DNA from 4 places in the Paenibacillus sp. FSL R7-0297 genome. Region 3 is predicted to be linked to each of the others. Evidence: predicted binding sites of a transcription regulator. Region 3 holds the regulator's gene; each other region holds the start of a gene.
The links. The regulator Rex, encoded in region 3, represses fermentation and respiration genes when NADH is low (regulators of the CRP and FNR family bind a similar motif). The targets are predictions, from matches to a motif close to TTGTGAAATATTTCACAA.
Positions count from the first base shown of each region.

Region 1: a site for Rex is predicted at 2,210-2,227, ahead of adhE (bifunctional acetaldehyde-CoA/alcohol dehydrogenase). Genes of this name have one in related genera too.
Region 2: a site for Rex is predicted at 3,765-3,782, ahead of MKZ24_RS06725 (formate/nitrite transporter family protein). Genes of this name have one in related genera too.
Region 4: a site for Rex is predicted at 1,524-1,541, ahead of MKZ24_RS03475 (phosphoketolase family protein). Genes of this name have one in related genera too.

Region 1 is NZ_JBBPAQ010000001.1:3,589,360-3,597,262, reverse strand. It holds gene adhE (bifunctional acetaldehyde-CoA/alcohol dehydrogenase) at 1-2,134, opposite strand, end outside; gene MKZ24_RS15630 (ABC transporter substrate-binding protein) at 2,582-4,048, opposite strand; gene MKZ24_RS15625 (carbohydrate ABC transporter permease) at 4,182-5,054, opposite strand; gene MKZ24_RS15620 (carbohydrate ABC transporter permease) at 5,056-5,979, opposite strand; gene MKZ24_RS15615 (response regulator) at 6,096-7,424, opposite strand; gene MKZ24_RS15610 (cache domain-containing sensor histidine kinase) at 7,438-7,903, opposite strand, start outside.
Region 2 is NZ_JBBPAQ010000001.1:1,538,918-1,546,820, reverse strand. It holds gene MKZ24_RS06740 (MOSC domain-containing protein) at 1-479, opposite strand, end outside; gene MKZ24_RS06735 (GNAT family N-acetyltransferase) at 476-988, opposite strand; gene MKZ24_RS06730 (MFS transporter) at 1,050-2,267, opposite strand; gene MKZ24_RS06725 (formate/nitrite transporter family protein) at 2,837-3,664, opposite strand; gene MKZ24_RS06720 (FAD-dependent oxidoreductase) at 3,903-5,267, opposite strand; gene MKZ24_RS06715 (formate--tetrahydrofolate ligase) at 5,647-7,281, opposite strand; gene MKZ24_RS06710 (glutathione peroxidase) at 7,532-7,903, opposite strand, start outside.
Region 3 is NZ_JBBPAQ010000001.1:3,849,200-3,857,102, forward strand. It holds gene dinG (ATP-dependent DNA helicase DinG) at 1-2,307, shown strand, start outside; gene MKZ24_RS16900 (redox-sensing transcriptional repressor Rex) at 2,538-3,191, shown strand; gene MKZ24_RS16905 (amidohydrolase) at 3,178-4,479, shown strand; gene MKZ24_RS16910 (cell wall elongation regulator TseB-like domain-containing protein) at 4,506-5,027, shown strand; gene MKZ24_RS16915 (aminoglycoside adenylyltransferase domain-containing protein) at 5,316-6,083, shown strand; gene MKZ24_RS16920 (hypothetical protein) at 6,698-7,240, shown strand; gene MKZ24_RS16925 (AAA family ATPase) at 7,233-7,903, shown strand, end outside.
Region 4 is NZ_JBBPAQ010000001.1:824,699-832,601, reverse strand. It holds gene MKZ24_RS03485 (GntR family transcriptional regulator) at 1-165, shown strand, start outside; gene MKZ24_RS03480 (hypothetical protein) at 226-1,311, opposite strand; gene MKZ24_RS03475 (phosphoketolase family protein) at 1,655-4,039, shown strand; gene MKZ24_RS03470 (TIGR03915 family putative DNA repair protein) at 4,478-5,341, opposite strand; gene MKZ24_RS03465 (putative DNA modification/repair radical SAM protein) at 5,341-6,654, opposite strand; gene MKZ24_RS03460 (hypothetical protein) at 6,849-7,040, shown strand; gene MKZ24_RS03455 (glycoside hydrolase family 3 C-terminal domain-containing protein) at 7,733-7,903, shown strand, end outside.

The sequences.
Region 1 (7,903 bases), 260 kb from region 3:
GCATTTTTTCGCGGGCAAGCTTGTCGCCAGTCAGTGCGGATTTCTCCAGCCACTGGAACACCAGTTGAATCGCTTTGATTGCCAGACCATCTGAATAGTCACTAGCCATTACAGATACATAAGCTTCGATTGCATGTGTCAATACATCCATACCTGTATCGGCAACAGCAGTTCTAGGCAAGCTATATACAAACTCAGGATCGATAATCGCTACGTCTGGAGTCAGCTCATAATCGGCCAGCGGATACTTTGTATTATTACCCGTTGTCTTGTCTGTGATTACTGCGAACGATGTTACTTCGGAACCCGTACCGGAAGTTGTTGGAATTGCAACGAATTTCGCTTTGTTGCCGAGCTTAGGGAATTTGTATACCCGTTTGCGGATATCCATGAACTTCTGTTTCAGGCCGTTGAAGTCTGCATCCGGATGTTCGTAGAACAACCACATTCCTTTTGCTGCGTCCATTGGGGAACCGCCGCCGAGTGCGATGATGCAGTCAGGCTGGAATCTGTTCATCATGGCAGTACCTTTTTCTACAGTAGTTGTCGATGGATCCGGTTCAACTTCCGAGAACACTTCGATAGCTACAGGAGTCTGGCGTTGACGCAGATAGTGCTCAACTCTTTCTACATAACCCAGTTTAACCATCATAGGGTCGGTGATAATTGCTACACGAGTGATGTCAGGCATTTTGGCCAGATACTGTGTGGATCCCTTTTCGAAGTAAATCTTGTCAGGTACTTTAAACCATTGCATATTCACGGTACGACGGTTCACCCTTTTCACGTTGATCAGATTGATTGCAGTCACGTTTTGCGATACAGAGTTGCGTCCATAAGATCCGCAGCCCAGTGTCAGTGAAGGGATATTGGTGTTGTAAATATCGCCGATTGCGCCGTGTGTAGATGGCGAGTTGACGAGAATACGTCCGGTTTGCAGACGGTTGGAGAACTTCATGATTACTTCTTCGTTGTTGGAGTGGATGGCCGAGCTGTGGCCCATGCCGCCAAATTCAACGATTTCAGCTGCGCGTTCAATACCCTGGTCAGCATTCTTCACTTTGTAGCAAGCCAGAACCGGGCTCAGCTTCTCAGCAGACAGCGGATATTTAGTACCTACGCCTTCAAGCTCAGCTACCAGGATCTTCGTTCCGGCAGGAACCTGAATACCGCACATTTCAGCGATCTTCACAGCGGATTGGCCTACGATAGCAGGGTTAACCGCACATTTCTCTACGTTCATTGCGCCGCTTGTCAGCTTGCCAGCTTCTTCTTTGTTTACAAAGTAGCAGCCGTTCGCAATCATTTTTTTCTTCACTTGGTCAAAAATCGCTTCTTCAATAATAACCGCTTGCTCAGAAGCACAGATCATACCGTTATCAAAAGTCTTGGAAAGGATAAGGTCAGTTACTGCCTGATCAATGTCAGCACTCTTCTCAATGAAGGCAGGTACGTTACCAGGACCTACGCCGAGTGCCGGTTTGCCGCAGCTGTAAGCTGCTTTAACCATTGCCGATCCGCCGGTTGCCAGAATCAGTGCAACGTCAGGATTGTTCATCAGTGCATTTGTTTTGTCCATGGTCGGAAGCTCGATCCATTGGATGAAGTTCTCAGGAGCGCCGGCTTTTACGCCTGCATCATGTAGAATTTTGGCTGCTGCCGCACTACACTCTTGCGCTGACGGATGGAAACCGAATATAATAGGATTACGTGTCTTGGCGGAAATCAACGCTTTAAACATCGTGGTGGATGTTGGGTTGGTTACCGGTGTGATACCCATAATGATTCCGACTGGTTCAGCAATCTTCTGGAAGTTGTCATAAGCGTTATCCTCAATAACGCCTACTGTCTTGTCGTACTTAATTCCGTGCCAGATATATTCAGTTGAGAAGATATTCTTCGTAATTTTGTCTTCATAGACACCGCGGCCTGTTTCTTCAACAGCCAGCTTAGCCAAGTACATGTGCTTGTCGAGTCCGGCCAACGCCATTGCATGAACGATTGTGTTTGTCTGCTCTTGATCCAGCCCCATAAACTCTGCATGAGCTTTCTTTGCTTTATCCACCAAAGTCTGAATATATTCTTCAGCGGTGGTTTGTTTCACTTGGGCGGCGACTTCGTTTTTAACTGCCATCTCCCTCGTCCTCCTGTCAATTTTTAGGTTGTTTTTCTCTACACATTTATCTTATCATATTCTCTACGCATTGTATAGTGAAATCTTTCACAAAGTATAAAGTTTTTTTGATTTGTTTTCAAAGCGCTTTCATTCGATCATAATCAGGTTATTTTACCATTTTATGTGTTATAATTGCTCGAATTTTGTCTTTTCTGCTAACGGGGTACTGCCTAGATCATCTGTTTTAGCCGCATTCATCCTTGGAGGCCTTCTTATCGGCTCTAAATTTCTGAACAGGATCTCCTCTGTCATATGCTCCACTCGGCTCTGGACCCCCAAATTCCATTCCTGCATTTAGTTATAATATAAATAATATAGCAAAAAGACAGGAGACTAAGGCCCCCTGCCTTTAAGTAATATTGCTCAGTTCAATACTCCTGAACCGTTCATTTATGAAACCCGCTGCTACTCCACTTTAATAGTATCGAAGAATTTCTCCTGCACAGTTTTGGCTGCAGCGTCGAGCTGGGCCTTGGAATCTGTACCCTCTTTCGAGAATAGCTCCTGGATTACATTAGACATGGTGGCGTAGTAATCCTGAGTATTGTATTGCGCTTCAGGTTTACCATCAAGCAGCGCCATGATTTCAGGGCTATATTGATAGACGATGTCGTACTTGTCATAGACAGCTTTGGTCTTCTTGCCGAAGTCGGAATCGGCAGCATAGTAATCAAGGAGCGGCGGGATGTAGTATTTGCCGTCCGTTTTGCGCTGGCTGATAATCGCGTCAAGAGCTTCAAGACCTTTGTCAGAGAAGTAATCGAAAGTAATATAGCGGAAGGCCATTTCCTGCTCGTCTTTGCTGGCGTTCGGATTGATAACCAGATAGTCCCCGCCGAGTACGCCGGTATGCTTGCCGCCTTTTTCAGCAGCAGGCATCGGGTAAGTAAGTACATCTTCAGGTTTGAGTCCGCCCTGGTTGAGCGCCTGCTCGATAACACCGTCAGATCCGGCCATTACCATAGCAGTACGTCCCTGCTGGAACGCGCCTACAGCATCGCCCCAGCCAAGCGCCCAGTCCTGAGGAACAGCTTTTGCTTCCCATCTTAGCTTCTTATAGAAATCCAGCGCCTTCACACCGGCATCCGAATTGAATGTAGCTACAACCTTGCCGCCTTCAATCTTCTGGATTTCACCACCTGCTTCGAACAGGAAGTTGGTCCAGTTCCAGCCTGCTTCGTTGCCTTTACCCATTGGAGCAATACCGGAGATCCCTTTCTTGGTATCTGCTACGCCTTTGGCTGTATTCAGCATGTCATCCCAGGTCCAGTCCATTGGAGGGACAGCTACACCTTTTTCATCGAGCATCTTCTTATTGATCATCGTCGTGGTGACATAGCCCTTCTGCGTTACACCGTACACTTTGCCGTCAATAATGAACTGGTTCTGCAGTACAGGGTTGATCTGATCCTTGAATTCATAGTTATTCCACAGATCCGTAACATCAGCGACCCAGCCCTTCTCGACCAGGAATTTCGCTTCTGTTGCGTACGTATTGAAGAAGGTTGGCGCTTCGTTCGCAGCCATCTTCACACCGATTTCACTTACATTGTACTGCCAGTCATCCTTGACAATCTCCACATTCGGATAGACTTCCTGGAACCGTTTGATCTTGTCATCCTCCTGTGCTCTTACTTCGGTAAGGTCAGGAGTTGGATAGTGAATTTTGATCGTTACTTTTCTCTGGGTGATATCATCTACCGGTGCTTCTGTAGGAGCCGTGGTCTCTTCTGCTGCATTAGTAGCTGCTGGTGCTGGTGTCGCCTCTCCTCCATTTGCCGCCGGTTTGTTCCCGTTATTATTGCCGCCGCAAGCGGACAATAACGATCCCGTCACCAGGAGACATGCTAATACACTGGAAAATTTACGCATTGAAACTCCCCTTTTCAATTCATAATTAGCTTACAAATTCATCATAAAAGAGAAACTGTTTACAAACGAGGTGTATTTATATTCCTTTCATGTGCAGGTTTACGATCCATATCCTTCTGCAGCATAATTCTGATCACCCTTTAACAGCCGACAACGAGACACCGCGCATAATAAACTTCTGGAAGATCAGGAAAACCAGGATCGGCGGCAGCGAGACAATGAACAGAATGGCAAATTTGATATTCGTATTCAGTGCTTTTACATTAATAACGTATTTATAGATCGCTGTTGCGAGAGTGTACTTCTCCTCACTGTGCATGACAAGCGACGGCCAGAACCAGTCGTTCCAGGCTGTGGAGAAGATAAAGATCGCGAGTGTCGCAAAAATCGGAATGGACAGCGGAACAGCAATGGTAAAGAAGCTTCTCGGCTCCGAGGCCCCGTCAATCCGTGCGGCTTCAAGAATCTCAGGATGAATTCCGTCGAAGAAGTTCTTGAGCAGCAGGAAGAAGAAGGTATTCGCACCTGCCGGCAGCCAGAAAGCAGCATACTGGTTCAAGAGTCCGAGTTCCTTGAGATTGACAAAGTTCGGAATCATATAGCTCGTGGCCGGTATAAACAGCGTCATCAGGAAGAAGAAGTAGAAGGCCTTGCGGTAAGGCACATTCATCCGCGAGATGCTGAAGGAGGCCAGGCCCAGTACAACCAGGGTAGCTACCATGTTCCCGGCGAAAATGTACAGCGTGTTTCTTAGAAACATCGGCAGATTGATATAATCCAGCGCATCCTTAAGATTGCTGAAATGCCATTCCTGCGGGAAAAAATGCGGCGGGAATGAGTTAACCTCAACATTGGACTTAAGTCCGTTGAACATGGTCATCAATATAGGATATAGCATGCTAAAAATCATTAACAGAATGAAAAACACCATGATTCCATATACGATTTTATTGCCGGTCTTCTTAAGATCATGTTCGGAGAGAATCCCTCTGTCTGCGCTCTTCATCCTAGTTGTCCTCCTTGTTAAGCTTGAACTGTAAAATGCCCAAACCGCCCAGAACAACAAACATCAGCATTCCCAGCGCAGTCGCCGTACCATAATCCAGTCTTGTAAAAGCATATTTCACAATGAGCAGCGCATAGGTCAGCGTAGCATTGTTCGGTCCTCCGTCGAGCAGGGCCATCTGCGACTGGTACCCTTGAGAGGTAGCAATGATCTGCAGAATCAGCATGAGCAGAATCAGATTGCGCAGCGAAGGCAGTGTAATATGGCGGATGCGTGCCCAGACTCCGGCTCCGTCAATCTCGGCGGCCTCATACCAGTCCCTGGGAATACTGAGCACGGCAGCCAGATAGATGAGCATCCCCGAGCCGAATTGCTGCCAGGTCTCCATGAAGACAAGCGAGATCATCGACCACCTGGTATCGGTCAGGAAGGCGATCTGGTCCGCCCCCGTGCTGCCAATCAGGGCATTAATCGGTCCGACGGGATCATACAGCCATCTCCACAGTCCGTACAAGACAACCGCAGGCATGACATAAGGCAAATACGCTGCTACACGTACGAATCCGCCGAATTTTCTCAGCTCCGAAATCGCGATCGCAAACGCAATCGGAACCCAGAAACCGATTACAAGACACAGCAGCATGTAGTACAGGGTGTTCTTCACAGCGATAAGCACATCCGAATCCGTGAGCGCTCTGGCATAATTGTCCATGCCTACGAATGTATTTCCTTTGACGAAATCCACCGTGTAGAAGCTGTACAGAAATCCTTTGAAAATGGGCACCCACATAAACATGATAAAGATGATGATTGCGGGGACGAGGAACATAAAGCCCCAAAAGTTCTTTTTCCAGCGGTTCTGTTTATACGGCTTGCTCTCTAGTTCCGCTGGAAGTTGATCGTGTAACGCAGCAGACTGGTTCATTCTGGCTCCCTCATTCCTTTCGTCTTTCAGCACTTTCGCAAAGCGCCTCCTACCTTAATTGTAGGAAATGGGGGAGGGACTGAACATGTCTATATCTATGGCAATCGTAAGCGTTTTTACTTCTTCAATTCGCTGGGGCTGATTCCATAGTATTTTTTGAAAATCTTGCTGAAATGCTCCGGCGACTCATACCCCACCCGCTCGGCAATCTCATAACGGCGCAGATCGGTATTCAGAATCATCTCCCGGCTGTCCTCCATCCGCAGCTTGATGACATATTCCCACAGGTTATGGCCTGTATTTTTCTTAAAGAGATAACTCAGGTAATTGGGGCTGACATGATTCTTCTTGGCTACTTCATGGATGGTCAAGCCCTTCTGGGCGTAATTCTCATCGATATATTCCTTCGCCTTCTGCACAATCAGATTGCTGTGCGTATGCAGCTCCTCGGCGGAAGGATCGGCAGCATAGTTGTTCCAGTTGAAATCCCCGTAGTAGAACACATAATGGTCCGCATGCTCCTTGTTCCAGAGAATGGCCTTCGAAGCCTGCCGGTTCAGCACATCCATGAAACTGATTCCCTTCAGAATCTGGCTGATCCCTATTACAGCATTCAGATGCAGATAACGGTGAATATTGAAATGCAGACTGCGGCCCAGCGCATCCAGCCTGCTCACTTGGCCTGTCGCCGATTCCTCGTAGCTCTTCTCATCCCACTGAATAATGACCGTAATCTCTTCATCGGGGGAATAGAATGCTGTGGAATTCCACTCCTGATTCAGCAGCTCCTTGGCAATATTAAGAACAGCGTAACGCAGCAGTCCGTGGTCACGGGAGGTATATTTCTGTGCATGGTGCTCCTCCAGGAAGGGGAGCTTGATCTTGATTACAGCAAAGAACGGCCCCTGCAGCTTCAGTTCGTCCAGCTTGCGCAGCTCTTCCTCCGTTCCCAGCACCGCAGCCGTTTCGGCCAGCAGTACATTCAGCAGCTTGCTGTATTCCGGAAGCGGCTCCTCCAGACGGAAGCTTTCACTGATATCGGCCATATAGGTGACCAGCTCGGGGGAAGGTTTATCCATTTTGAGCACAACACTCCGCACCGAGTCCAGAAACTGCTCGCTGTTCAGCGGCTTGATCAGGTAATCCTTGGCTCCCAGCCGGACGGCCATCTGGGCATATTGAAAGGTCTCGTGCGCAGAGATGACAATCGTCTGCACCCAGGGCTTGGTCATTTTGGCATGCTGCATCAATTCGATCCCGCTCATTGCACCCATTTGAATATCCGTGACGAGCAGATCGATCTCTTCCATCCGGATACAATCCAGTGCCTCAAACCCGCTGTTCGCGGTGAAAATATGATCGATATCCAGCCCGGAGGCAGCCAGCAGATTGCTGAGTCCTTTACAAATGAGCGGCTCATCATCAACAACTAATATATTGAACATCAGGATATCTCCTCTACTCTATAGTCTCTGATTTCGGAAGGGTTACTGTCACGACGGTTCCTCCGGCGGCACGCGGGCCATAGCTGATTCCGTAGTCCGGGCCAAAATGCAGATGAACCCGCTGATTAATATTACGGATGCCATATCCGCTGACAGGATTGGGACTCTCATCATTCAGCACCAGATCAATTGCCTTGTAGTCGACCTGCTTATAGCCGTTATCCTCAATGGTAATCAGAATCCTGTCATTCTGCAGAACGGAGGTGATGATGATTTCGCCGTCCTCATCCATATTTTTGACACCGTGAATAATGGCATTTTCGATTAACGGCTGCAGGGTGATCTTGGGAATCAGATTGCTTTTGGTCTCAGGAGCGATATTCCAAATCACAGCAAATACATAGTCATACCGGTGCTGCTGCAGCTTGATATAAGCACTGGCATGTTCAAGCTCCTCTTCAAGCGTGATCAGCTCCCTG
Region 2 (7,903 bases), 2.3 Mb from region 3:
CGGTCACCGGATGCAATCCTGCCTTCACGCAGCACGCGGAAATAGAACCCGCTGTAACCGGTGGACAGCACCCGAGCAGGCATATCCGCCGGTCCATGCTTCTGCGAGAGCTTGAAGCAGGGGAAACGCGGCTGGCTTACCTGCAGCAGTGCCGTACCAATCTCAAAGACATCCCCGATGCATACCTCGGTCTCTAGAAGTCCGCTCACTGTGATATTCTCACCGAATGCGGAGTAGTCCAGCTTCCGGCCAAGCAGCTCTTCCCAGTAGGCATAATGCTCAACCGGATAGACGCAGACAGCCTTGTCGGGGCCCCCGTGGTTTACCAGATCCGCTTGCCCGTCCCCGTCGAAGCCTTCCGCATGAAGCTCCAGCGGACCTGTGACCGGCAGCTTGTAGATTCCCGTTTCCAGCGGTTTGCCGCGGTAATCCACGGTCTTCGGCTTGCCTACATTAAGTGAGACGACTTCCATCTTCATTCCTCCTCGTCCAGCATGCAGCTCATGAATACCTCATCTACATATCTTCCGCCCAGATAGAACTCCTCCCGCAGCCGTCCCTCCTCCTCAAATCCGCATTTGCGGTAGAACGAGAGTGCCGGTGTATTGCAGGAGAGCACACGCAAGCGCAGCTTACGGATTCCATTCTCTGCGGCATGGCGCTTGATCTCTGCGATCAGCCGGCTGCCTACACCCAGGCGCTGGAAACGCGGATGTACGGCAATATTAACCTCGCATACATGGCGGTTGCTCTCCATTCCGCTAGGACAGCCGAAGCCGACATACCCGCATAGCTCCCCGTCCTGTAAGGCTACAAGCTGGGATCCGGGCGGTGCATGCAGCAGATAATCCTCCCGGGAGCGCCACATCAGCGGACCGGGTGTTGTCTCCTCTGTCCAGATCATATTATCGAGAATGATCAGCTCACGGGCATCCCTGATTTCAGAGGGACGGATAGTGAAAGCCGAATCCCTGTTTAGTTGTTGCATAACCTTTACACCCCTTGCCTTGCTAAGCAGATAATAAAAGGATTAGTTACAGCGCAGCCGTTTATGCAGTATTGCTCCGGGTCTTCACAGTCCCGCGGTTAACGTAGGCATGGACCGCGAAGAATCCCACGGACAGAACCGCCATCCCGCAGGCCAGCCAGCCTGTCGGCGCAAGGCCCCCTCTGTCGAATTGAATCCCCATCAAATACGGGCCGATAACCCGGCCGACCGCGCCGATACCGCCGCTAAGCCCGAGATAGAAGGGCGCACTGCGCTGGGCATGCTCCGAGATGAAGGATGGCATGGCCGGTGAGATCAGCATCTCACCCAGTGTAGCCAGCACCATCGCCAGCAGCATGCCCGGGTAGCTCGGCATGAACAGTATGACCGCATACCCGCCCAGATAGAATACGGCGCTTGCTGTCATCTGCGCAGTAGAAGTCCCTGCGAACCAGCGTTTGATCAGACTGACCAGCGGCTGCGCGGCAAAGATAAGTACGCCGTTTAGCGTCCAGAGGAAGCCGTATAACTGCTTCGACCAGCCCTCTGAAATAATAAACGGCGATACTCCGGTATTCCAGATCGAATTGCCGATCAGCAGAAACATCGAGCCAATAGCCATGTAAAGATAAATCCGCGTATACCCCAGCAGCTTCCAGCCTGATGCTTCCCCCTGCGGGTGTTTCTTCTGTATTTTCTCGTGAGACGGCGGTGGCGCTGCCCCCACCCTGCGCAGATAGACAAAGAAGAATCCGGCAAACACCGCCGAAGTCACGCCGTTCAGCACAAAGCTCAGCATATAATTGCCTAGGAATCCGCTAAGTGCGGTACCCAGTGCTACCCCGATATTATTCGAGACATAGACGATATTGAACAGCTCTCCGCGCTGCTCCGCGAACCTAAAGCCGATAAAGGCCTGAATAGCCGGGAGAGACAGGGAGTTGAACAAACCCATCAGGCCCATAACTATAATGAATATACTCCAGCTGCCGCTTGCCCATGGAAGAGCAAACAGGGTCAGCGCGTTCATAGCCAGTGCTCCGACAATCAGGCGGTTTACCCCTACCTTGTGATACAAAGATCCGCCCAGCAATTGCCCGGCAATTCCCCCGAGGGATTGGACCAGCAGAACAATTCCCGCATCTTTCATACTGCGTCCCAGCTCATCAAATACATACATCGTAACCAGAGGCCACATCAGCGCACTGCCGGTTGCATTAATGAGACTGGCAATCAAGAATACTTTGACTTCCTTCGGATAGGCCTGCAAAAATCTCATAACTTGTCTTTCATCCCCTGTAACATAGGTGTCATTAATCCATCCAGTATCATCTGAAAACAGGAGGAAGGGCAAGTTCCTGCGTTAATGCTTTATCACATAGAATCACTGAATTCACTGTCGCGATATTCCTAATCACTTCACGACTGAAGTGCTGTTTATATTCTATAACCTCATCTTCTGCACGTAAAGAAAATAGGTCGATATGACCTGATTCGTTCCCCGCAGGCCGGGGTAATAGTGCATATGAAACACTCCCTATTTATTCGCCGTGAATCCGATTTCGTTCCCCCGAGTCGGATATGCACGGCGAATTTTGTTGTGCCCTGAAGTTATTCCAGGCAGAGTCCGGGTTACAAGTAGAAACGGCTGCGCCGTCCCTAAGAGGACGGTATCCGTTTCAGCGAGAAATAGAAGGATAAGTTATCGTGTGAAACATACAAATTCTTATATTTACACAAAAAACACTTCCTGTCTCTCTGCGATTCCCATAAAACAGGGTGCCGAGAAGCCAGGAAGTGCTTGGGCCAAACTATTGAACATGCCGGTCATCACCGGCGGATTATGAATTAAGCGTGTTTCTTCACACCTGCAGCGGAGATTCCTTCAACAGCCGTTACAGCTACCGGCTCCTTACGCAGGTAAGCCATCCAGTAAGCCGCTGCGACGAAGATCGCGCCGCCCGTAAGATTGCCCAGCCATACCGGGGCAAAGTTGGCGAAATACTGCGCCCACGTGAAATGTCCTTCGAAGATGGCAGCAGGGATAAGGAACATGTTAGCTACAACGTGCTGGAAGCCGATGGCAACAAACGCCATTGTCGGGAACCAGATACCGAGGATTTTGCCGCTGAAATTATCTGCTCCATAGGAGAGCCACACTGCCAGCGCCACGAGCCAGTTACAGCCGATCCCGGAAATAAAGGCCTGCAGGAAGGTCGCATCAATCTTGTGCTCAGCCATACTCACCAGCTTCTCCAGATACACCCCGTCCGATGTAAGGCCAACGACATGACCGAAGAAATAAGCAACGAACAGGGCACCTGCCAGGTTGCTGAGTGTAATCAGCACCAGGTTCTTAATCACTTCCCAGAACGAAATCTTCTTCGCAATAAAAGCAAGCGGCACCGCCATCATGTTGCCTGTCAGCAGCTCTCCTCCGGCAAGCAGCACCAGTATAAGCCCTACCGGGAATACTGCAGCTCCGATGAAGTTAGCGATAGACCCCCACTCGGCAGGCGCACCTGCAATGACACGAATATCCAGCAAAAATCCAAGCGCAATAAACGCTCCTCCCAGGAAACCGAGAATAAGTACAGTGCTGAGCGGATTGTGCGCTTTCTTGACTCCGTTCTCTACCGTTACTTCGGCGATCCCCTGCGGTTTGTTATAAGCCATGATTCCTATCCCCTTCTAATTACTTAAAATTTGTTCCTTTATGCCATTGTAACGTGATCACAATCACATTAACGTGATAAAAATCACTCTCGGAAAACCTAAGTGAAAGTTTTCACTGACATGTCAAATTTACCATAAAAGCTTAGGCGGCGGAATATTTTTCTCGTTCGGACCCGGAATTAATAGTTAAAAACACAAAAAAAAGGAGCCCTTAACGGGCCCCGCAATATCAGGGGGTTTAGACATGTACTGGTTCTTTAACGGCAACTGTCTTGGGCAGTGCCTGAAGTCCTGCAGTGTTCAGGAAGTTCCAAGGCTTGTTGTAGTGCGGCTGGAAGAAGAAATCAATGAAGGCCAGCTGGTCCACGGTCATTTTATTCTGAATACAAACCGATACGGTATTGATCGACTGCGTCAGATCCATCTTGGACATAATCTGTGCCCCAAGAATGCGGCGGGTCGCACGTTCAAATACGACTTTTACCTGAACCTGCTCGAATGTCGGCATAAACTCCGGACGGTAGTTGTCAATTAGCATTACACTTTCAGCATCCATACCCTCGGCTTTGGCGGCATCCTCGGTAAGTCCTGTACCGGCAATATTGTCTTCATAAATCTTGATGCCTGATGTTCCCTGCGTGCCCATATAAGGAATCGTGTTCGAGACCAGATTGCGGGCTACCAGGGTCCCCATGCGTACAGCGTTCGTGGCGAGCGGAATATAAGCATGTTTGCCGGTCGGGTTGTAATGAATCGCACAGCTGTCACCAGCGGCATATACATCCGGCAGGCTGGTCTGCATGTAATCGTTGACCATAATCGCGCCGTTCGGAAGCATATCAACTTGACCCTTGAGCAGCTCTGTATTCGGACGGAAGCCGATGCAGAGAATGACCAGATCGGTTTCATGCTCTCCCTTGCTTGTAATGACCTTAGTCACTTTGCCGTTCTCTCCGGCGAATGCTGCAACCTTCTCTCCAAGCGCAAGCTTGATGCCGTGCTCTTCAAGAGATTGTTGAATCGGAGCCGTAAATTCCTCATCCAGATATTTGCTCAGAATGCGGTCTTCCCCGTCGATCAGGGTAACTTCCTTGCCGTTCATCTGAAAAGCTTCAACCAGCTCAACGCCGATATAACCGGCTCCGACTACTGTAATTCTTTTCACCTTCTGCGCTTGTTCAATAATGGTGTTGGAGTGATTATAATTCTTCGAGAGCAGAATCCCCTCCAGCTCTATACCTTCCAGCTTAGGCACAATCGGCCATGAGCCTGTTGTCATAATCAGCTTGTCGTACGTATCTTCAAATTCTTCGCCTGTAGCGAGGTTGCGGGCCTTCAAGGTTTTGCGGGCGGTATCCACATTCGTCACTTCATGGCGCATCTTCGTTTGCACACCCAGTGCTGCAAGCTGTTCCGGGGAAGAATAGAACAATCCCTGCGGGTCCTTGACGACTCCCCCTACGTAAAGCGCAATGCCGCAAGACAAGAACGATATGTTATCGTTGCGCTCATAAACCGTAATCTGGGCATCCGGGTACAGCTGTGCGGTATTAACAATGGCGGCGGTTCCGGCGTGTGTGCATCCAATGACTGCTACTTTCATGATTTCTTCCTCCTCCAATTTACAAGCCTGTTTCTCTGTTGTTGTGATTAATTTCACTTTATATACTGATTATATTGTGATATTTATCACATTACAAGTACTTTTGTGAATTTTCTCACATTGTTCACAATTTCAATTTTTAATTATCTGCACGGGTTTTCTTTTCGCCTTGCATTAGTTTCCCCCGCCAGTAGGACATTATGTCTGTCAGCAGCAGGAAGCAGCAGGAAGCAGCAGGAAGCAGAGTTAGGGTGCGGAACTGTAGACATTTAAATCTGTGTAGCAAAAAAAGCCCCACTTCACCGCAACCTTCTGCGGACCAAGTGAGGCTCTATCTAATGGATGGATGGCTGCCGCCTGCCTGCGGCCAAAAAACCTTTTATTCTAAACCGGAAATCACACCATCTTCATCAACCTGCAACCCTTCTGCGGCTGGTTTGGCGGGAAGTCCCGGCATTGTGACAATGTTCCCTGTGATGACTACAGCAAAACCTGCGCCAAGGGACAGCGTAATATCCCGGACACCCATGGTGAAGCCTTCCGGTGCACCAAGCAGCCTCGGCTGATCAGAGAAGGAATATGGCGTTTTGGCCATACAGACCTGAAGCTGGTGCAGGCCCAGCCTGTCAATCACAGCCAGACTGCGTTTGGCTGCCGGAGAAAAGGCCACTTCTGCGCCATGGTAGATTTCGGTGACGATTTTATTGATTTTGGACGGGATATCCAGGTTGTCTTCATACAGCGGCGCGAACTTTACGGCCTCTTCCCGGTCCAGCAGCTTCTTCAGCTCCTGCGCCAGTTCCAGCCCGCCTGCGCTTCCCTCGGCCCATACCTTGGAGATAGCCGCAGGCACACCCAGCCGGCGGCAGGCCTCCAGCACATCGTTAATCTCCGCCGGGGCATCTCCTTCAAAGTGATTGAGGGCAACGAGTACAGGCACACCGAATTTGCCAAGATTCTCAATATGGCGCTCCATATTGGACAATCCGGAGAGCAGCGCCGCCCGGTTGCCGGCATACAGCTCTTCCTTGCGGACGCCTCCGTTATATTTCAGTGATTTCACTGTAACCACCAGCACTGCGGCAGAAGGGGTCAGGCCGGCCTGGCGGCATTTAATATCCATGAACTTCTCGGCACCAAGATCTGCGCCAAAGCCCGCTTCAGTCACTACCACGTCTGCGAGCTTCAGGGCATAGCGGGTTCCGATTACACTGCTGCAGCCGTGGGCAATATTAGCGAAGGGTCCGCCATGCACAATCACGGGCGTGCCTTCAATCGTCTGCACCAGATTAGGCTTGACCGCTTCCTTGAGCAGTGCAGTCATCGCCTCTACAGCTCCTATATCCTTGGCGGTTATTGGCTGTCCCAACGTATCATAACCGATCAGCATCCGGCTCAGCCGTGTTTTGAGATCCGCGAGGTCATTGCAGAGACACAGCACAGCCATAATCTCTGAAGCCGTCGTGATCTGGAAGCCGCTCTCCCGCACCGTCCCGTTGCCGTCGCCAAGACCGGTCACAATATTCCGCAGGCTGCGGTCATTCATATCCATCACACGTTTCCATACTATCCGTTGCGGGTCCAGGTTCAAGGCGTTGCCCTGAAAAATATGATTATCGATCATCGCGGAGAGCAGGTTATGCGCAGAGGTCACCGCATGGATATCCCCGGTGAAATGCAGATTGATCTCATCTGCCGGAACAATCTGCGCCTTGCCTCCGCCGGTTGCGCCGCCCTTCATGCCCAGGCAGGGTCCAAGCGAAGGTTCACGTAGTGCCGCTACCGTCTTGATTCCCGCCACATTCAGCGCCTGGGATAATCCGATGGTCGTCAAGGTTTTGCCTTCACCCGCCGGTGTAGGGTTAACTGCCGTAACCAGGACCAGCTTGCCGTCCGGTTTGTGCTTCAGCTCTGCCCACAGGGACGGCGACAGTTTGCTTTTATACTTACCATACAACTCCAGATGCTCTTCATTGATTCCTGCTGCCGATGCTACCTCTGTTATTAACCTCATGCCTTTATGAAACCCTCCTGCCGTTATTATCCTGCACCCCATAATTCTTTATGCAATCTCCGTAGATGAGTGAAACATTCCTCTTCAAAGGATACAGGGTCTCTGAAAAGATTCAAGGATAATTTTCATACGGGGGATACTTCCGTCTATACAGCCAAGCAGAAACGGCTTGCTTAGATATCAAAAAAAACCCCGGACAGGGTGCGCGTGCACCAAATCCGGGAGCGGACTATTTTGTGACAAGCCATACTTATTTCAGCAGAGATTCAATAAGGTCCTTCATACTCTCCGGTGATTCCTTCGGCTCCACACGCGCCACCACATTACCGCTGCGGTCTACCAGAAACTTCGTGAAGTTCCACTGGATATCGCTGCTCTCCCCGTCACCCGGCTGCTGGCCCTTCAAATATTGGAACAGCAGGCTTGCCTCCGGCCCATTCACATCTACCTTGGCAAACACCGGGAAAGTAACGCCGTAATTGATCTGACAAAAGGCTTCTGCTTCCTCACTGGTACCCGGCTCCTGTCCGGCAAACTGGTTGCAGGGGAACCCCAGCACAACAAGCCCTTGATCTCCGTATTGCTCGTACAGCTTCTGCAAATCTCCGTATTGCGGGGTAAG
Region 3 (7,903 bases):
GATAGTGACCTGGCCTGGTATTTCGACGGTCTGCTGCGTGAGCGCGAAATGGAGACCTTCCAGCCGGAAGGGGAGCTGACCTTCTACCGCCAGCTGGCCCTTGCTGTAGGCGACTGGGCAGAGCTGGCTCCTCCCCGGGAGGAAGGATCTGACAACCCTCTGCAGAATATTACCTTCAGGGAGTATATGGAAGAGGTAACCAAGCGCCTGAAGGATACCTTGCCGCAGTATGAGAGCCGTGAAGCCCAGGAACTGATGATCCAGGAGGTCATGACGGCGCTTGATCAGGATAAGCATCTGCTGATTGAAGCAGGAACCGGCACCGGCAAATCGCTGGGCTATCTCCTTCCAGCCATATATCACAGTGTGCGCAGTAATCAGAAGGTCATGGTCAGCACGCATACGATCAATCTTCAGGATCAGCTGCGTGAGCGCGACATCCCTCTTTTGACGAGTGTTGTGCCCTTCCCGTTCAAGGCAGCGATCTTTAAGGGGAGAGGTCACTATCTGTGTCTCCGCAAGTTTGAACATAGAATGAATAAAAGGGACTTCACAAGTCCCAGGGAAGAAGCGCTTACGGCCGCCCAGATGATGGTCTGGCTGACCCAGACGGAGACTGGCGATGATGAAGAGCTGAACTTAAGCGGACGCGGCGGTGATTTCTGGGAGACCGTAGCCAGTGATACCGACTCTTGTCTGGGACGCTCATGCCCATGGTTCCGGAAATGTTATTATCACCGGGCCAAGCATGAAGCCGGTATTTCCGATGTGGTGGTGACCAACCACTCCAAGTTATTCGCAGATGTTAAGGCCGGGCATCAGCTGCTTCCGGCTTACGAGCATCTCGTAATTGATGAGGCTCATCATCTGGAGGACATTGCCGGCAAACATCTCGGAATGCAGATGAAATATTTTACCGTGGCGCATACGCTCACCCGTCTGTACAAGGACAGCCGGAGCGGACAGCTGCCGGCCTTGCGCCAGACCCTGCAATCGTCCGGCAGTGAGCAGGCTTCGGAATGGAGCGGCGTTATCGACCGGATCTATCCGGATCTGCTTACTGTCAAGGAGTCCTGGGATACGCTCAGCGACAAGCTCTTCGGCTTGCTGCCTGAACGCAGCGATGCCGGAGCCGGTGAAGCCGGCCAACTGGTCGTACGCCTGCAGCCGGGCAAGAAGCCCAAAGAGTGGGAGGAGCTGGCCGCTCTGGAGAATACACTCCATCTCAGCTTGAGCGATATCATCCGCAAGGGTGATAAAATGCTCAGTGAGATGCGTGATACGGACAGTCAGTCCTCTTCGGACAGTCTTGTGACGGATATCGGCGGGTTGTTCAAGGACCTGGCCTCCATCCGGGAGCAGATCCGTTTCTTTATGGGACTGAATGACGAGAATATCGTGTACTGGCTGGAGGGGAGCGGCAATTACCGCGGCAAGTCGCTGCAGATGTATGCCGTTCCGGTGGATGTGAGCACTCAGCTCAGGGAACTGTTCTTCGATAAGAAGAAGAGTATCATCCTGACATCGGCTACCTTGTCTGTGGATAAGTCATTCCAGTTCATGATCGATAATCTCGGTCTTGGTGAGGCTGCAGAGCAGGGACGTCTACAGACAGCTCTGCTTCCGTCACCGTTCAAATACCGTGAGCAGGCACTGCTTGTCATTCCACGTGACTTCCCTAGTGTCAAGGGAAGCATTGGGGATGCCCGCTTTGTGGACACACTGGTTCATTCTCTGGCAGAAACTGCTGTGGCTACCCGCGGGCGGATGCTGGTGCTGTTCACCTCCTACAAGATGCTGCGCCAGGTCTATGATCCGCTCAAAGAAGCCCTGACTTCGCAGGATATCGCTGTGCTTGGACAAGGCGTAGAAGGCGGTAGCCGGAGCAAGCTGATCCGTCGGTTCCAGGACAGCTCGGCGTCAGTCTTACTGGGGACGAGCAGCTTCTGGGAAGGTGTAGACATTCCCGGGGATGCTTTGACCTGTCTGGCTATTGTCAGACTGCCGTTCCAGCCGCCCAATCATCCGCTGGCTGAAGCGAAGTCTGAGCTGCTTCAGGCACAGAAGAAGAATCCGTTCATGAAGCTGTCCGTCCCGCAGGCCGTAATCCGCTTCAAGCAAGGCTTCGGGCGGTTGGTACGCACCGCGCAGGACCGCGGAATCGTTATTGTATATGATACCAGGGTAATCGAATCTTATTATGGGAAGTATTTCCTGTATTCGCTGCCCGGACCCAAGATGGAGCATATGCTGACGGATCAGATCGTTCCGCGGATTGCAGAATGGCTTGAAGATGGCGGGGTTTAATAATCCGTCGGCGGCTGATATTATGTATAAGTAATTATTGTTCTGAAGTCCCGCGCTCCACGGCTCCTGCCTAAACGGGCAGGCCTGGAGCACGGTTCCTATAATCGGCTTAACAGCAGTGAAGCTTGATCAAGCAGCATATGCTTTCAAAACAAGCGTATGCTTACGAAGCAAGTTTTGCGAAGTCATTCAAGAAGTATATGCTATCAAAACTTTTAGGAGGAGAAAACATGAAATCGGATAAAATATCGGAGGCCGTCGTTCGCAGACTCCCAGTGTACCTGCGTTTCCTGAACGATCTCCAAAAACGTGAAATCTCAACAGTTTCTTCTCAGGAGCTGGGACAGAAGCTTGATCTCAACCCCGCCCAGATCCGCAAGGACCTGGCTTATTTTGGTGATTTTGGCAGAAAGGGCATTGGTTATGATGTCTCTTATCTGATTGAGAAGATCCGGCATATTCTGAAGCTGGACCAGCAGATTAATGTAGCTCTGGTAGGTGCAGGTAATCTCGGCCACGCCTTGTCGAATTACAATGCCTACTTGAAGGATACGATGAAGATTACAGCTGTATTTGATGCTTATGAGCCTAAGGTAGGCCAGCAGATCAACTCGTTGACTGTCCAGCCGATGAGTGAGCTGGGGGATACCATCCGTGCACAGGGCATCCGCATTGGGATTATTACCGTTCCGGACAGTGAAGCACAGAACGTTGCTGACATTCTGGTGGATTCGGGTATTGAGGCGATCCTGAATTTTGCTCCTGTAATTCTTAAGACTCCATCCAATATCCGGATTCATGCCGCCGATTTCACTACGGATTTGCAGAGTCTGGCTTATTATTTGCATGACGGAAAGGACGAAGCTGAAGATGAGCAGCAATAAAACCATTATTAAAGACGGCCGTTTTCTGGTTCCTGGCAGCGATAAGCCGGTGCTGAGCGGTTATATGACCATCGAAAATGATCTGATTACTTACATAGGTGAAGCGAAGCCTGTAATTGAAGAGGATGCCGAGGTTATTGACGGTAGCCGGCTGCTGTTCATGCCGGGTCTCGTCAACACCCACGGCCATGCGGCGATGTCGCTGCTGCGCGGCTACGGCGATGATATGGTGCTGCAGGCTTGGCTGCAGGAAAAAATGTGGCCGATGGAAGAGAAATTCACCGGTGAAGATGTATACTGGGGCACCTCACTATCCGTTCTTGAGATGCTGAAGGGCGGCACTACGACCTTCCTCGATATGTATGATCATATGGACCGGGTTGCTGAGGTTACGGAGCAGTCAGGCATCCGTGCAGTACTTATGCGCGGTGTTATTGGCCTGTGTCCGGAAGAGGTGCAGAACCACAAGCTGGCGGAGGCGATTGCTTTTGCCCGGAACTGGCATGGCAAGGCTGACGGCAGAATTACTGCAATGCTCTCGCCCCATGCGCCTTACACCTGTCCTCCGCAGTTTTTCATGAAGTTTGTTCAGGCGGCACATGATCTTGATCTGCCGATGCACACGCATATGTCCGAAACGCGCCATGAAGTGGAGCAGAATGTGGCCGATTACGGCCTGCGACCGGTCGCGCATCTGGAGAAGCTGGGAATGTTCACCCGGCCGTCCCTGATCGCCCACGGTGTTCATCTGAACGATGAAGAGATTGAGATTCTGGCCCGCCATAATGTTGGCGTATCTCATAATCCCGGCAGCAACCTTAAGCTGGCCAGCGGAGTAGCCCGTGTTCCTGAGCTGCTTAGAGCAGGAGTTAAGGTCTCCCTGGGTACGGACGGCGCGGCAAGCAACAACAATCTGGATATGTTTGAGGAAATGCGGCTGGCCGCGCTGATTCATAAAGGCGTAAGCGGTGATCCAACGGCAGTACCTGCTCCTGAGGCGCTGCTCATGGCGACAGAATATGGTGCACATTCGATTTTCCTGAACCAGGTAGGCCGGCTTGCAGCAGGGATGAAGGCTGACTTCATTGCGATTGATATTGATCAGCCGCATTTGCTGCCGCATACCGACCTCTTGTCCCATGCCGTGTATTCGGCTAGTGCCAAGGATGTGGAACATGTCTGGGTCAACGGTAAACAGATTGTGAAGCACGGACAATGTCTGACACTAGATGAAGAGGCTATCCGCCGCAAAGCGCAGGAAACGTTCGAAGGACTGCTGAAACGGTAATTTAGGTTATTTGGAAAGGAAGCTGCATGTTGAAGAAGAGGAGAAAATGGCTTCCGCTGGGGATTTCCCTGGTTCTGCTCCTTCTGTTCGGACTAAGCCAGTTTTATGCCTACATTATGAAGGATCAGTGGAACGAGCGGAGTGAAGCCAAAGAGATTGCCAGAGCACGGGCTGGCTTAACTGAGGTATCCAAAGCACAGAAATCCGTCTGGGATGAAAATGCGATTTACTGGGTGCTTACCGGAAAAAATGATGCTGGAACCGAGCTGATGGTTTGGGTCCGCTTTACCAAGGAAGGCCAGCCAGCCGGAGGCGAAAATGATTTATATGCGGAGGAGCTCAGCAAAGGGACTTCGGAGGCGCAGATCCGTGATAGTATAGCTGCCCAGCTTCCGGGTATTACGATTAAACGGCTGCTGCCGGGAGTGTATAACGGAGAATATGCCTGGCAGCTGTTCTACAAAAAGGACGGCAGGTTCTATTACAGCTTCTATCGCTTCACAGACGGCAGTGCCATCGGTGAAGGGTATAGCCTGCCCAACCGGTAAGCGGCAGCAAGAATGGACTACAGCAGGAGCGGGGGGACAGTTGAACTGTTCTCCCGCTTTTTTAAATGGTTCTTCAAGGGAGAGAACAATCTATAACCATTCTTGGACTTGTAGCCTACTTGGAGCTATGGCTTAATAATAGGGGAGGAATAGATGAATCCATTTCGATGGCTTGACAGCTGGATAGCATCTCAGTATATGCGATGATACATACCGGATTGTCATATCGGAAGTATTCATTCCCGGCATCTGCTTCAACCATAACTGACATTCAGGAGGATCACGAAGTTGGAAATTCTAGCCTATTTAGATCAGGCGGTAACGTTGTTCAAAGAGGAGCTGGGGACAAATTTGTCCGGGATTTATCTGCACGGTTCGCTGGCGATGGGCTGCTTTCATCCGGATAAAAGTGATATTGATCTGCTGATTGTCATACACGACAAGCTGCCTGTAGAGGTCAGCCGGAAACTGGCCAAGAAAGTGATAGCTTATCACGACAGTCTGCCTAACCAGCGCGGGATTGAGCTAACTGTTGTACTGAAGCAATACCTGAAGAACTTTGTACATCCTACTCCTTTTGAGTTTCATTTCTCGGACTTTCATCTGGACCGGTACAGAAAGGATGAGCATTATCTGTGCGGCGGTTATGAGGATAGAGATCTTGCGGCTCAATTTGCCGTAGTCTATCAGCGGGGATTTATTTTGTACGGCGAACCTATCCGCGATGCGTTTCTGCCGGTGGACCGGCAATATTACCTGGATTCTATCCTTGGTGATATTGGGGATGCAGCTCAGCAAATCATAGATTCTCCAGTGTACTACACACTGAATTTGTGCCGGGTGCTGTATTTTGTGCGGGAAGAAGCTGTGTCTTCCAAAAAGGAAGGCGGGGAGTGGGGCCTGCAGCATTTGCCGGCTAAATATCACGGATTGCTTAAGCAATGCCTGGATGAATATAGCGGAGGGATAAGCGGCGGCGGATATGATCATGCGTTATTAATTGATTATGCAGAATACATGGCCGGCGAAATCAGACAGCATCAAGCTAAAGTGTAAATTCAAACTATCGCTGAGTGAAGCGGACTGAGAAGCCCCTATTTCTTCTAAAAAGCTTATTTTGGCATCAAAGCGGACTGAGATTCTGTTATCTTGTTCATTTGAGCCTGAAATGGGTTGTAATCGGTCAATTAACGGAACCTGAGTCCGCTGGGCCCGCAAATCCGCCTAATCTGCACAATTAACGGAACCTGAGTCCGCACCAGCGGCAGACGGATAATGGAAGCGTCGACCCTCACAAAGAGGGTAAAGCCGCTTCAGCTTTGGTCCTGGAGGAATTAATGCGACTCCTAAGTCCATGTCATACAAAAAGAGAGCGCCACAGGCATATATTGCCTAGAGGGCGCTCTTTTTCTGTTACCCTACCAGCAAAGCTAAATCTGTCCACATGTATTGCCGATAAGAAAGATAATCTACTGGATCATCCAGAAATTAGAATCAAAAATTTTAAATATATTCACACTTTTATGTAAAATGGTATATACACTTATGATATACTACTACTTGTATCAAGACATGCTTAAGAGCATGTCAGTCTCGGAAGGGCGCTAGACACGCTAGTTTGGTCATTATTATAGATTTATGCTCGGTCATTTTTGAGAGGAGGACGTTTCTTGAAACTGCGTCTTATGCCTGTACTGCTAACGTCTCTGCTGTCCGCTGCTTTGTTATTCAGTGGCTGGTATTCGTACCGCCAGTTCGCTGTGCAGGAGCCGCTGCAAAAGCTTGTGTCATCCTATGAGGGAGTGAAGGATTCCCATATTAGTATTAAACGCAATGAGGTTACTTTGAAACTTGATTTGCAGCCAGGCACGAAATTACGTGAGCTCGTGCAGTATGTATCCAAAGAGGGCAGCTCAGCTATCAACGGCCGGACGCTCAAATTGGATGTGCAGCAGAACTCCAGCGCTTTGCTGGATGAGTATTGGGATAAAGCCATGTTCTCTGTTGCAGAGGCGATGGAGAGCCGGAAGTATACATTAATACCTGCCAAGCTGGATGGTCTGAAGACGCAAGACAGCAAGTACAGCGGGGTTACAGCAACAACGGAAATTGATGACAACAACGTGTATGTGAGTCTAAGCAACGGTACAGAGAGTAAGTTCATCATTCTGCCGCGTGCGGCGGCTACGATGGGAGTGTGGAACAATGCCTAAGTATTGGAAAGAGGTGCTGGCCGGATTTGTTCCGGTCATGCTGATTTTTATGGTTTTTGTCGGGATTAACATTTTCCCTGTGATTATTGCATTCGGCATGGTCATTGCTCTCCTGTTTATTGCCCACGCACGCGGCGGTCTGACGGTAAATGCAGGCGCAGATAAGAAACGTAAGAAGAATGGGCCCTCCAAGCTGACTTTTGAAGAAATCGGCGGCCAGGACAACGCTAAGCAGGAATTGCGGGAAGCACTGGACTTTCTGATCCGGCATGAAGAAATCAGCAAATTCGGGATTCGCCCGCTGAAGGGGATTCTGCTGACCGGCCCTCCGGGAACCGGCAAGACGCTGATGGCCAAGGCTGCGGCACATTATACCAACTCAGTTTTTGTGGCTGCATCAGGCAGTGAGTTCGTGGAAATGTATGTCGGTGTCGGCGCCGGACGTGTCCGTGATTTGTTCAAGGATGCCCGTACCCGTGCGCTTAAGGAAAATAAGCAAAGTGCCATTATTTTTATCGATGAGATTGATGTCATCGGCGGCAAGCGTGAAGGCGGACAGCAGCGTGAATACGATCAGACGCTTAATCAGCTGTTGACCGAGATGGACGGGATCTATAACAATGAAACCCCGCGCATTCTGCTGGTAGCAGCAACGAACCGCAA
Region 4 (7,903 bases), 3.0 Mb from region 3:
CCTTCGCTGCCTAGTGATCAGGAATTGCTCCACTTGAAGGAGAATGAGCCTGTTGGAATCATGGAAGGGATCTTCTTCCTGGATAACGGGACGCCATTTGAATTCTCGCATATGCGCTTCCATTACCAGTATCTGAAATTCAACACGTTCGTGTCTGTTCATTAACGAAAAAAAGGCCGGGAATTTCCCGGTCTTTTTGGGGTCTGCATATAATTTAGCCTCGGTTTAGCGAGGGTTTACGGTTTGTTGGGAATGCTTGAACAGCTCTTTCAGGGCAGCCAGGCTGCTGACTTTACTTATCTCTTCTTTCTTGAGGGTTACTGACTCTGTCTCTGTGTTGGTTTCGTACTTCAGGTGAAGAGCGGTCATGTTAAGAGGCAGCTTAGGGATAAAAATAATCACCCTGGTGTAGGCCTCATAAATTTCAGCAAGAGCATCTTCCCTTTTCTCTGCTGTTATTGTGTGGGCGGACACATAGGCTTCAAAGCTGTTCAGATCATTCCCTGTAAACTTTATTGCGAAATTCCCGCTGAAGTCCGGATATTCTGTATCAAAAGTATAGGCCACCCGATCGGCAATCCCCCGTCCAGCCTGACTTACGATTTTCTGTTTAAGCTCCTCTTCACTCAAAAGCCGGAATCCTTTTTTCCAGTGCTCTCCTACTTTAAAATCAAAGCCCGGCAATTCAAGCCGCTGAATAGCTATGCCTGCATCTTCGGAGGAAACGCCCAAGTCATCTTCAAAGCGGAGAAAAAGTTGTTTTAGACGGTGGCTTTCTGCTTCACTGAAGAATGCTTTGGCTTTGGAGGCGATCTCGTCCAGATTCGCCCGGTTCACCGCTACGTAATTTTCATCAGATATCTCCCGGGACGAACGGGTTCCCCGATAAATAGACATAGGAATATCCTGCAGCTCAATGCCAAAATATTTCTTAACCAGAAGAGGATAATACTTCTTTTGAGCGGTTTCCTCATAATTGTTGCTGAGCTGTCTCCTAAGCGGAAGACCGCCATCCACATGGCCGTTGGTGCGGCTTACCGTAAATACCAAGCTGCGGTCATTCGCCGGCGATGCCTTAAACACCTGATACCCGTCCTCATTTAATCCTTCTTTAGACACGATAACAAATTCAGATTGATAGGTTGCATTTAAGGCCCGGACGATTCCTTTTTGATAAAGGTACCCGCTTTTGGCTAAAAATAAACCGAACCCTGTCCAAAGGCACAGGCCGATTGCGGCAAGAAGGATAAGTCCTGTAAGGGTCACTTTTACCGTAATACGGGATCGGGAGGGGGTGGATGAAGTTCTCACGAATATCTGTTCTCCTTCCTGATAGCAGCTGGGTGATATGCTTATGATTTAAACTTGTAAGTAATTCCCACAAAATGATACCGTATTTGGAATGGTGATGTCCAGAAGGGAGATGCTTTAGAAGTTTTTTCATCGAAAATTTGATTAGAATTTATTTACATAAATCATAAAATAAAGGTTATATATAAATTTATTGCTCCCGATTTCATACTATGTTCAAAATTTCACAATATTGGACCGTATCAATTGCTAAAAAGATTGAATTTATTAAAGTCAGGAGTATGATGTAACTGTAGAAGTGATACATTCAAAATACAAAGATAAAAATTAGGGAGTGGAAGAAATGGGATTATCAATCGCACAGGTGGATTATTCTTCTAAAACTTATTTGGCAAAGCTTGACGCCTACTGGCGCGCAACGAACTACATCTCCGTGGGTCAGCTCTATTTGAAGGATAACCCGTTGTTAAGAGAACCTTTGAAGGACGCAGACGTAAAAGTGAAGCCGATCGGACACTGGGGCACAATCCCTGGGCAGAACTTTATCTATGCGCATCTGAACCGCGTAATTACTAAATATGATTTGGATATGTTCTATATTGAAGGTCCGGGCCATGGCGGCCAGGTTATGGTATCGAACTCCTATCTGGACGGAAGCTACACCGAAATCTACCCGCAGATCACTCAGGATATCCCTGGACTGAAGAAATTGTTCAAACAGTTCTCCTTCCCGGGCGGAGTGGCTTCCCATGCTGCCCCAGAAACACCAGGATCGATTCATGAAGGCGGCGAGCTGGGTTACTCCTTGTCTCACAGTGTGGGCGCAGTTCTGGATAATCCGAACCTGATCTCGGCAGTTGTTGTAGGTGACGGCGAAGCAGAGACCGGACCTCTGGCGGCTTCCTGGTTCTCCAACCGGTTTATTAACCCGATTACAGATGGTGCGGTGCTGCCGATTCTGCATTTGAACGGCTTCAAGATCAGCAACCCGACCATTCTGTCCCGGATGTCCAGAGAAGAGTTAACGGCTTATTTTGCAGGAAGCGGCTGGGAACCGTTCTTCGTGGAAGGCGAGAATCCTGATCTGATGCATCCGGAAATGGCTAAGGTTCTGGACACCATTATTGAGAAGATCGAAGCGATTCAGAAGAATGCCCGCGAAAATAACGATACCACACGCCCGGCTTGGCCGATGCTGGTCTTCCGTACGCCTAAAGGCTGGACCGGTCCGAAAGCGTGGGACGGTGTGCCGAATGAAGGCTCCTTCCGGGCCCATCAGGTGCCGATTCCGGTAGATCAGAAGAACATGAAGCATGCGCCTGCATTGCTCGAATGGCTGAACAGCTACAGACCTGAAGAATTATTTGATGAGAATGGCCGTTTGAACGCTGATCTGGCTGAGATTCTGCCTACTGGTAACAGACGTATGGGGATGAACCCTGTAACGAACGCCGGTAACCTGATTAAAGATCTGCACAAGCCGAATTTCCGCAACTATGCACTGGATAATTCCGTACCGGGTCAAGTGATCGCGCAGGATATGGCTGTACTGGGCAAATACCTGAAGGAGGTTGTAACGCTCAACGAAGAGAACCGCAACTTCAGAATTTTCGGACCGGATGAAACGATGTCGAACCGTCTGGGACCTGTGTTTGAGGTAACGAAACGCCAGTGGATGGATTCCATCCAGGAACCGCAGGATGAATTCCTGGCTCCTTACGGCCGTGTCATTGATTCCCAATTATCCGAGCATCAGGCGGAAGGCTTCCTCGAAGGTTATGTATTGACCGGACGTCACGGATTCTTCGCCAGCTATGAAGCGTTCCTGCGAGTTGTTGATTCGATGATTACCCAGCACTTCAAATGGCTGCGCAAGGCTACAGATCAAACTTGGCGCGCAGATATCCCGTCCTTGAACGTCATTGCCACATCAACTGTGTTCCAGCAGGATCATAACGGTTATACTCACCAGGATCCGGGTCTGCTGGGTCATCTGGCTGACAAGAAGCCGGAATTTATCCGTGAGTATCTGCCGGCGGATGCCAACTCCTTGCTGGCTGTCTTCGACACCATCCTGAATGACCGTCAGAAGATCAACCTGATTGTATCGTCCAAGCACCCGCGTCCGCAGTGGTTCTCGGCAGATGAAGCTCAGGAACTGGTGGACAAAGGCCTCAAAATCATTGACTGGGCAAGCACCGACAAGGGCGGAGAGCCGGATGTGGTTATTGCTTCGTCGGGTACAGAACCTACTATGGAGAGCTTGGCTGCAATCTCGATTCTACATGAGAAGCTGCCTGAGCTGAAAATCCGCTATATCAACGTGGTAGATCTGCTGAAGCTGAGAAGCCAAAAGCTCGATCCGCGCGGCTTATCTGACGAGGAGTTTGATCAATTTTTCACAAAGGATAAACCGGTCATCTTTGCCTTCCACGGCTATGAAGGCCTGATCAAAGACCTGTTCTTCGACCGCCACAACCATAACCTGCATGTACATGGCTACCGCGAGAATGGCGACATCACTACACCGTTCGATATGCGCGTACTCAACCAGATGGACCGCTTCGACCTCACGAAGGAAGCTGTGCTGAGTTTGCCGGATGCCGGCAAATATCAGGCGATTGCTGATGAAATGGATGCCATGGTGAAGAAACATAACCAATACATCCGTGAAGAAGGCATCGATCTTCCAGAGGTTGAGAACTGGGTATGGAAGGCTTTGAATTAATTAACGTTCACACGTGTAAATTGAATTAAATAGTAAGTTCTCAAGAAGGGAGTGCTCCGGGTGGTCATGATAATGACTGCGGGGCACTCTTTTTGTGCTGGATAATATTATAACCAATGCATTTTGAGAGAAAATGATAGTGTTGATTATCCGACTTGAACAATATCGCCTTTATTCACGGGAATTCAGGATATCAGCTTTGTCCCTATTTCGATCATGGATTAAGTCTATTATCAGACACGGCAGATTATCCTTTAAGTATGCCAATAGATGTTGCTTTGCGAAGCGTCAAAGCCAAACCGTTCAGCAAAGATTTCTCCAAACAGGCCCGTGCACTTGATACAACCCTCCGGTTTAATCGCTACTCTGTACTGCAATTCATAGAGCAAAATGATAAGGAACTGGGCAGAGTGTCCAAGGTGCTCAGGTCACAAATGCTTAAGTATGAGTATTTGTTTGTCTGAGTGAAGCCGGGAGCGGGCCGATTGTCTTCGGCGGCTCCGGCTGTAACGCCTTTTTCCGCTGCGCAGCAGCGAGTGCAGGGACGCCATTACTGCCGTTCATCTCAACCATATGCTTCCAGTACCGCTTGGGCATCAGCGAGGAGCGCAGGCGGTCGTTTCGGCGCTCCTTGATTCCGATCGCGTGATAGAACCCTGTCCACAGGCGGCGATAAGCCTCTTCAGCTTCATCCGGCTCAGGCGGGGTCCAGCCGCTTAACGGAATGATGGCCTCCCGTCCGGGTTCATGAATCAGCGCTACTTCATGAGTCTGGTCGTAGATCATGAAGCTCTCGCCCTGGAACCGGTCGCAGAAATGCTCCTGAATGACCGGAAGGATATATCCCTGCGGTTCAATAACCGCAGCCATGACCGGACCGTATACAGAGAAACGGACAAACCCCAGATACAGATGACCTTCCCGCCGAAGCTGCTGAACCGCCTTCTGTAAGGCGTGTACCGTATCATCGGCCAGCATATTCATCACCTTGCGGCCATGCTTGAAGCCGAGATACAGAAAATTCAGCAGCAGCAGTTCCTTCCCCGGTGTGTTTGACCAGAACCCCAGACGGACCAGTTCCTCCGCTTCCGGTGAGATGCGGAGCGGAATGGACTTAAGGACTCTCTCCGCCTTCGCCTTGTCGGTTTCGATCCACTTCGATTCCAGCAGCAGGCCTTGCTCCGCACCTTCTGAATGAACAGCAAGCGGAATTTCCTTCCAGGTATAGCTCTCAAATACACAGCACAGCAACCCTTCAAAGCTGCCATCATAGGTATAAGCCAGAGCGGACGGCTTGAACATCAGGCTTCCGCTCCTTTCTTGAATTCCGCCCATCCTCCTGCAGCCGGCAAGGCCGCTGCGTAGTGGTCGTCGAACAAGGTCAGCTGCTCAACTTGGTGCGGCTGATAGGGGGCCAGCTGTTGGCCGGACATTAGTGAACGAAGCAGGGTATGTTCACTGACTTTCAGCCCTTCCAGCGGTTTGCCCTTGCAGGTGATGAAGAATTGGGCCCGCTTGAGCACGACGCCAAGCTTCTTCAGCGCTTGGAAATCCAGCGTTCCCGCCCGTCTTGCCTTCACTATCCGCTGTGCGCTCCTTACGCCGATACCGGGTACACGCAGCAGCATTTCATACGGAGCGCGGTTGATCTCAACCGGGAACTGCTCCCGGTGGTTAACGGCCCAGCTGCATTTCGGATCAAGCAGCGGATTGAAGTTGGGTACGGCTTCGTCCAATAATTCGCTTGCCTGAAAGCCGTAGAAGCGCAGCAGCCAATCAGCCTGATAGAGCCGGTGCTCCCGCAGCAGCGGAGGTTCGGTGTCCAAAGAGGGCAGCAGCGAATCCTCGATCACCGGGGTATAGGCAGAGAAAAACACGCGCTTCAATGCGTACTTCTTGTACAGGCCCTCCGTTAGATTCAGAATTTGATAATCCGTATCGGGCGAGGCGCCCACAATCATCTGTGTGCTCTGGCCGGCGGGAGCGAAGCGGGGAGCGTGATTATATTTAACGATATCGGAGCTGTTCTCCGTAATCCGGTCTTTAATCAGCCCCATCGGCTTCAGAATGGATACTTTGCTCTTGTCGGGAGCGAGAACCCCGAGACTCTCCTGCGAGGGCAGCTCGATATTGACGCTCATGCGGTCAGCAAGCAGTCCGAGTCTGGACAGCAGGGCGTCGTCAGATCCGGGAATCGCTTTTACATGAATATAGCCGTTGAAATGGTACACATTCCGCAGCAGCTCCAGTGCTGCTATCAGTTGCTCGGTTGTATAATCCGGATTGCGCATAATCCCTGAGCTGAGGAACAGCCCTTCTATGTAATTGCGGCGGTAGAACTGCATGGTAAGATCCGCGATCTCTTCGGGGGTAAAAGCCGCCCGGCGGACGGGATTGGATTTGCGGTTAATGCAATAGGCACAATCATATACACAGGCGTTGGTCATAAGCACCTTCAGCAGCGAAATACAGCGGCCGTCCGCCGCAAAGCTGTGGCAGATGCCCATTGCAGCAGTACTGCCCAAGCTTCCGGCCTGGCCTTTGCGGTCTGAACCGCTTGAAGTGCAGGCTACATCATATTTGGCCGAAGCGGTCAGAATCTCAAGTTTCTCCATAACATCCACGATCACAAGCCCCCTCATAGAGGAAAGTATATAACGAACGTATGTTCTTGTCAAAGGCATCTCTATGTGCCGGTTACCCGTGCAGAATGTATGCGCATTCCTTATTATGCTATAATAGTTTCTAATGGTTCATAGCATTTAGAACTGTACTGTTTCTGAAAATTGGGTTAGGAGTGTTGCTGGGAATGAGAGGATACAACATTTGGCGGCCAATCATGCTGATTGCGGTTGCGTTGCTTACGAGAACCTTGGTTTCAAGTATTTGTCTGATGTTTGGGATGTCGCAGGAATCGGCAAGCAGCGTCGCCATGCTTGGTATGGTTGTTGCCGCTCTTGTAATGTATAACCGTATGATGAAGAGCCGCCGCCGCAAATAAATAGAAGTCCGTAAGTTCCCCGGGTGAAACGAATTGTATGCGAGAACATTTGAAGACACCCGCACAGGTGTCTTTTTTCATGGTTTGGGGAATTACACCATTCCCCAAACCTTAGATGGAAACAGCATTGGAGGGGAGGGCTGCGGCGGCGGCCAGAAATAGATGGATTTTGTCCACTTGCTAATGAACGTAAGAGCCTTTGCCAAGCAACAGTTGGAAAAACAGCACTTAATAGGCTACAAATAGATCAGAGTCGAGATAATGCAACAGAATAAATGACGTTTATCCATTTAATTACGTCTAACTCTCGAATAAACCTAAATTAGGATACGTTTTTCCAATTAATTATGCGGAATGCATGATACCCCTATGACCACCATTGTATGTCACTACTAATTTTAATGGGAATTTAGCCGGCAACGGTGATCAAGGAACTAATCTAATGTAGTAAGGTGCTGATTCGCCCTCCGGGCGATTTTGTTCTTAAGAGGGGTTCCGGGCGAAGAGAATGCGGTTGCCCGGTTTTGCTTTTTAAGCTGCAGAGCTTGTATATTAGGGCTGTAGCTTTTATTCTTAGAAGGATATGCTATATAAATAACAACAAAGGTTCAAGATATCGTGAATCCCGTAAGGGAGGGTGTTATCTATAGAATCAATACACGTTGGGAAACGAACAAACAGGAGGAAACCAATTGAGTACACAGAATATCGGAGTGCCGTTAGAGGGTTTTGCAGAATTTAGCCGGGTAGTAGCCGCAGAGGGCACGGTGTTGCTTAAGAATGAGGGGCAGGTGCTTCCGCTTGGAAACGGCGAGAGCGTTGCCATTTTTGGCAGAATACAAGTGAATTACTACCGCAGCGGT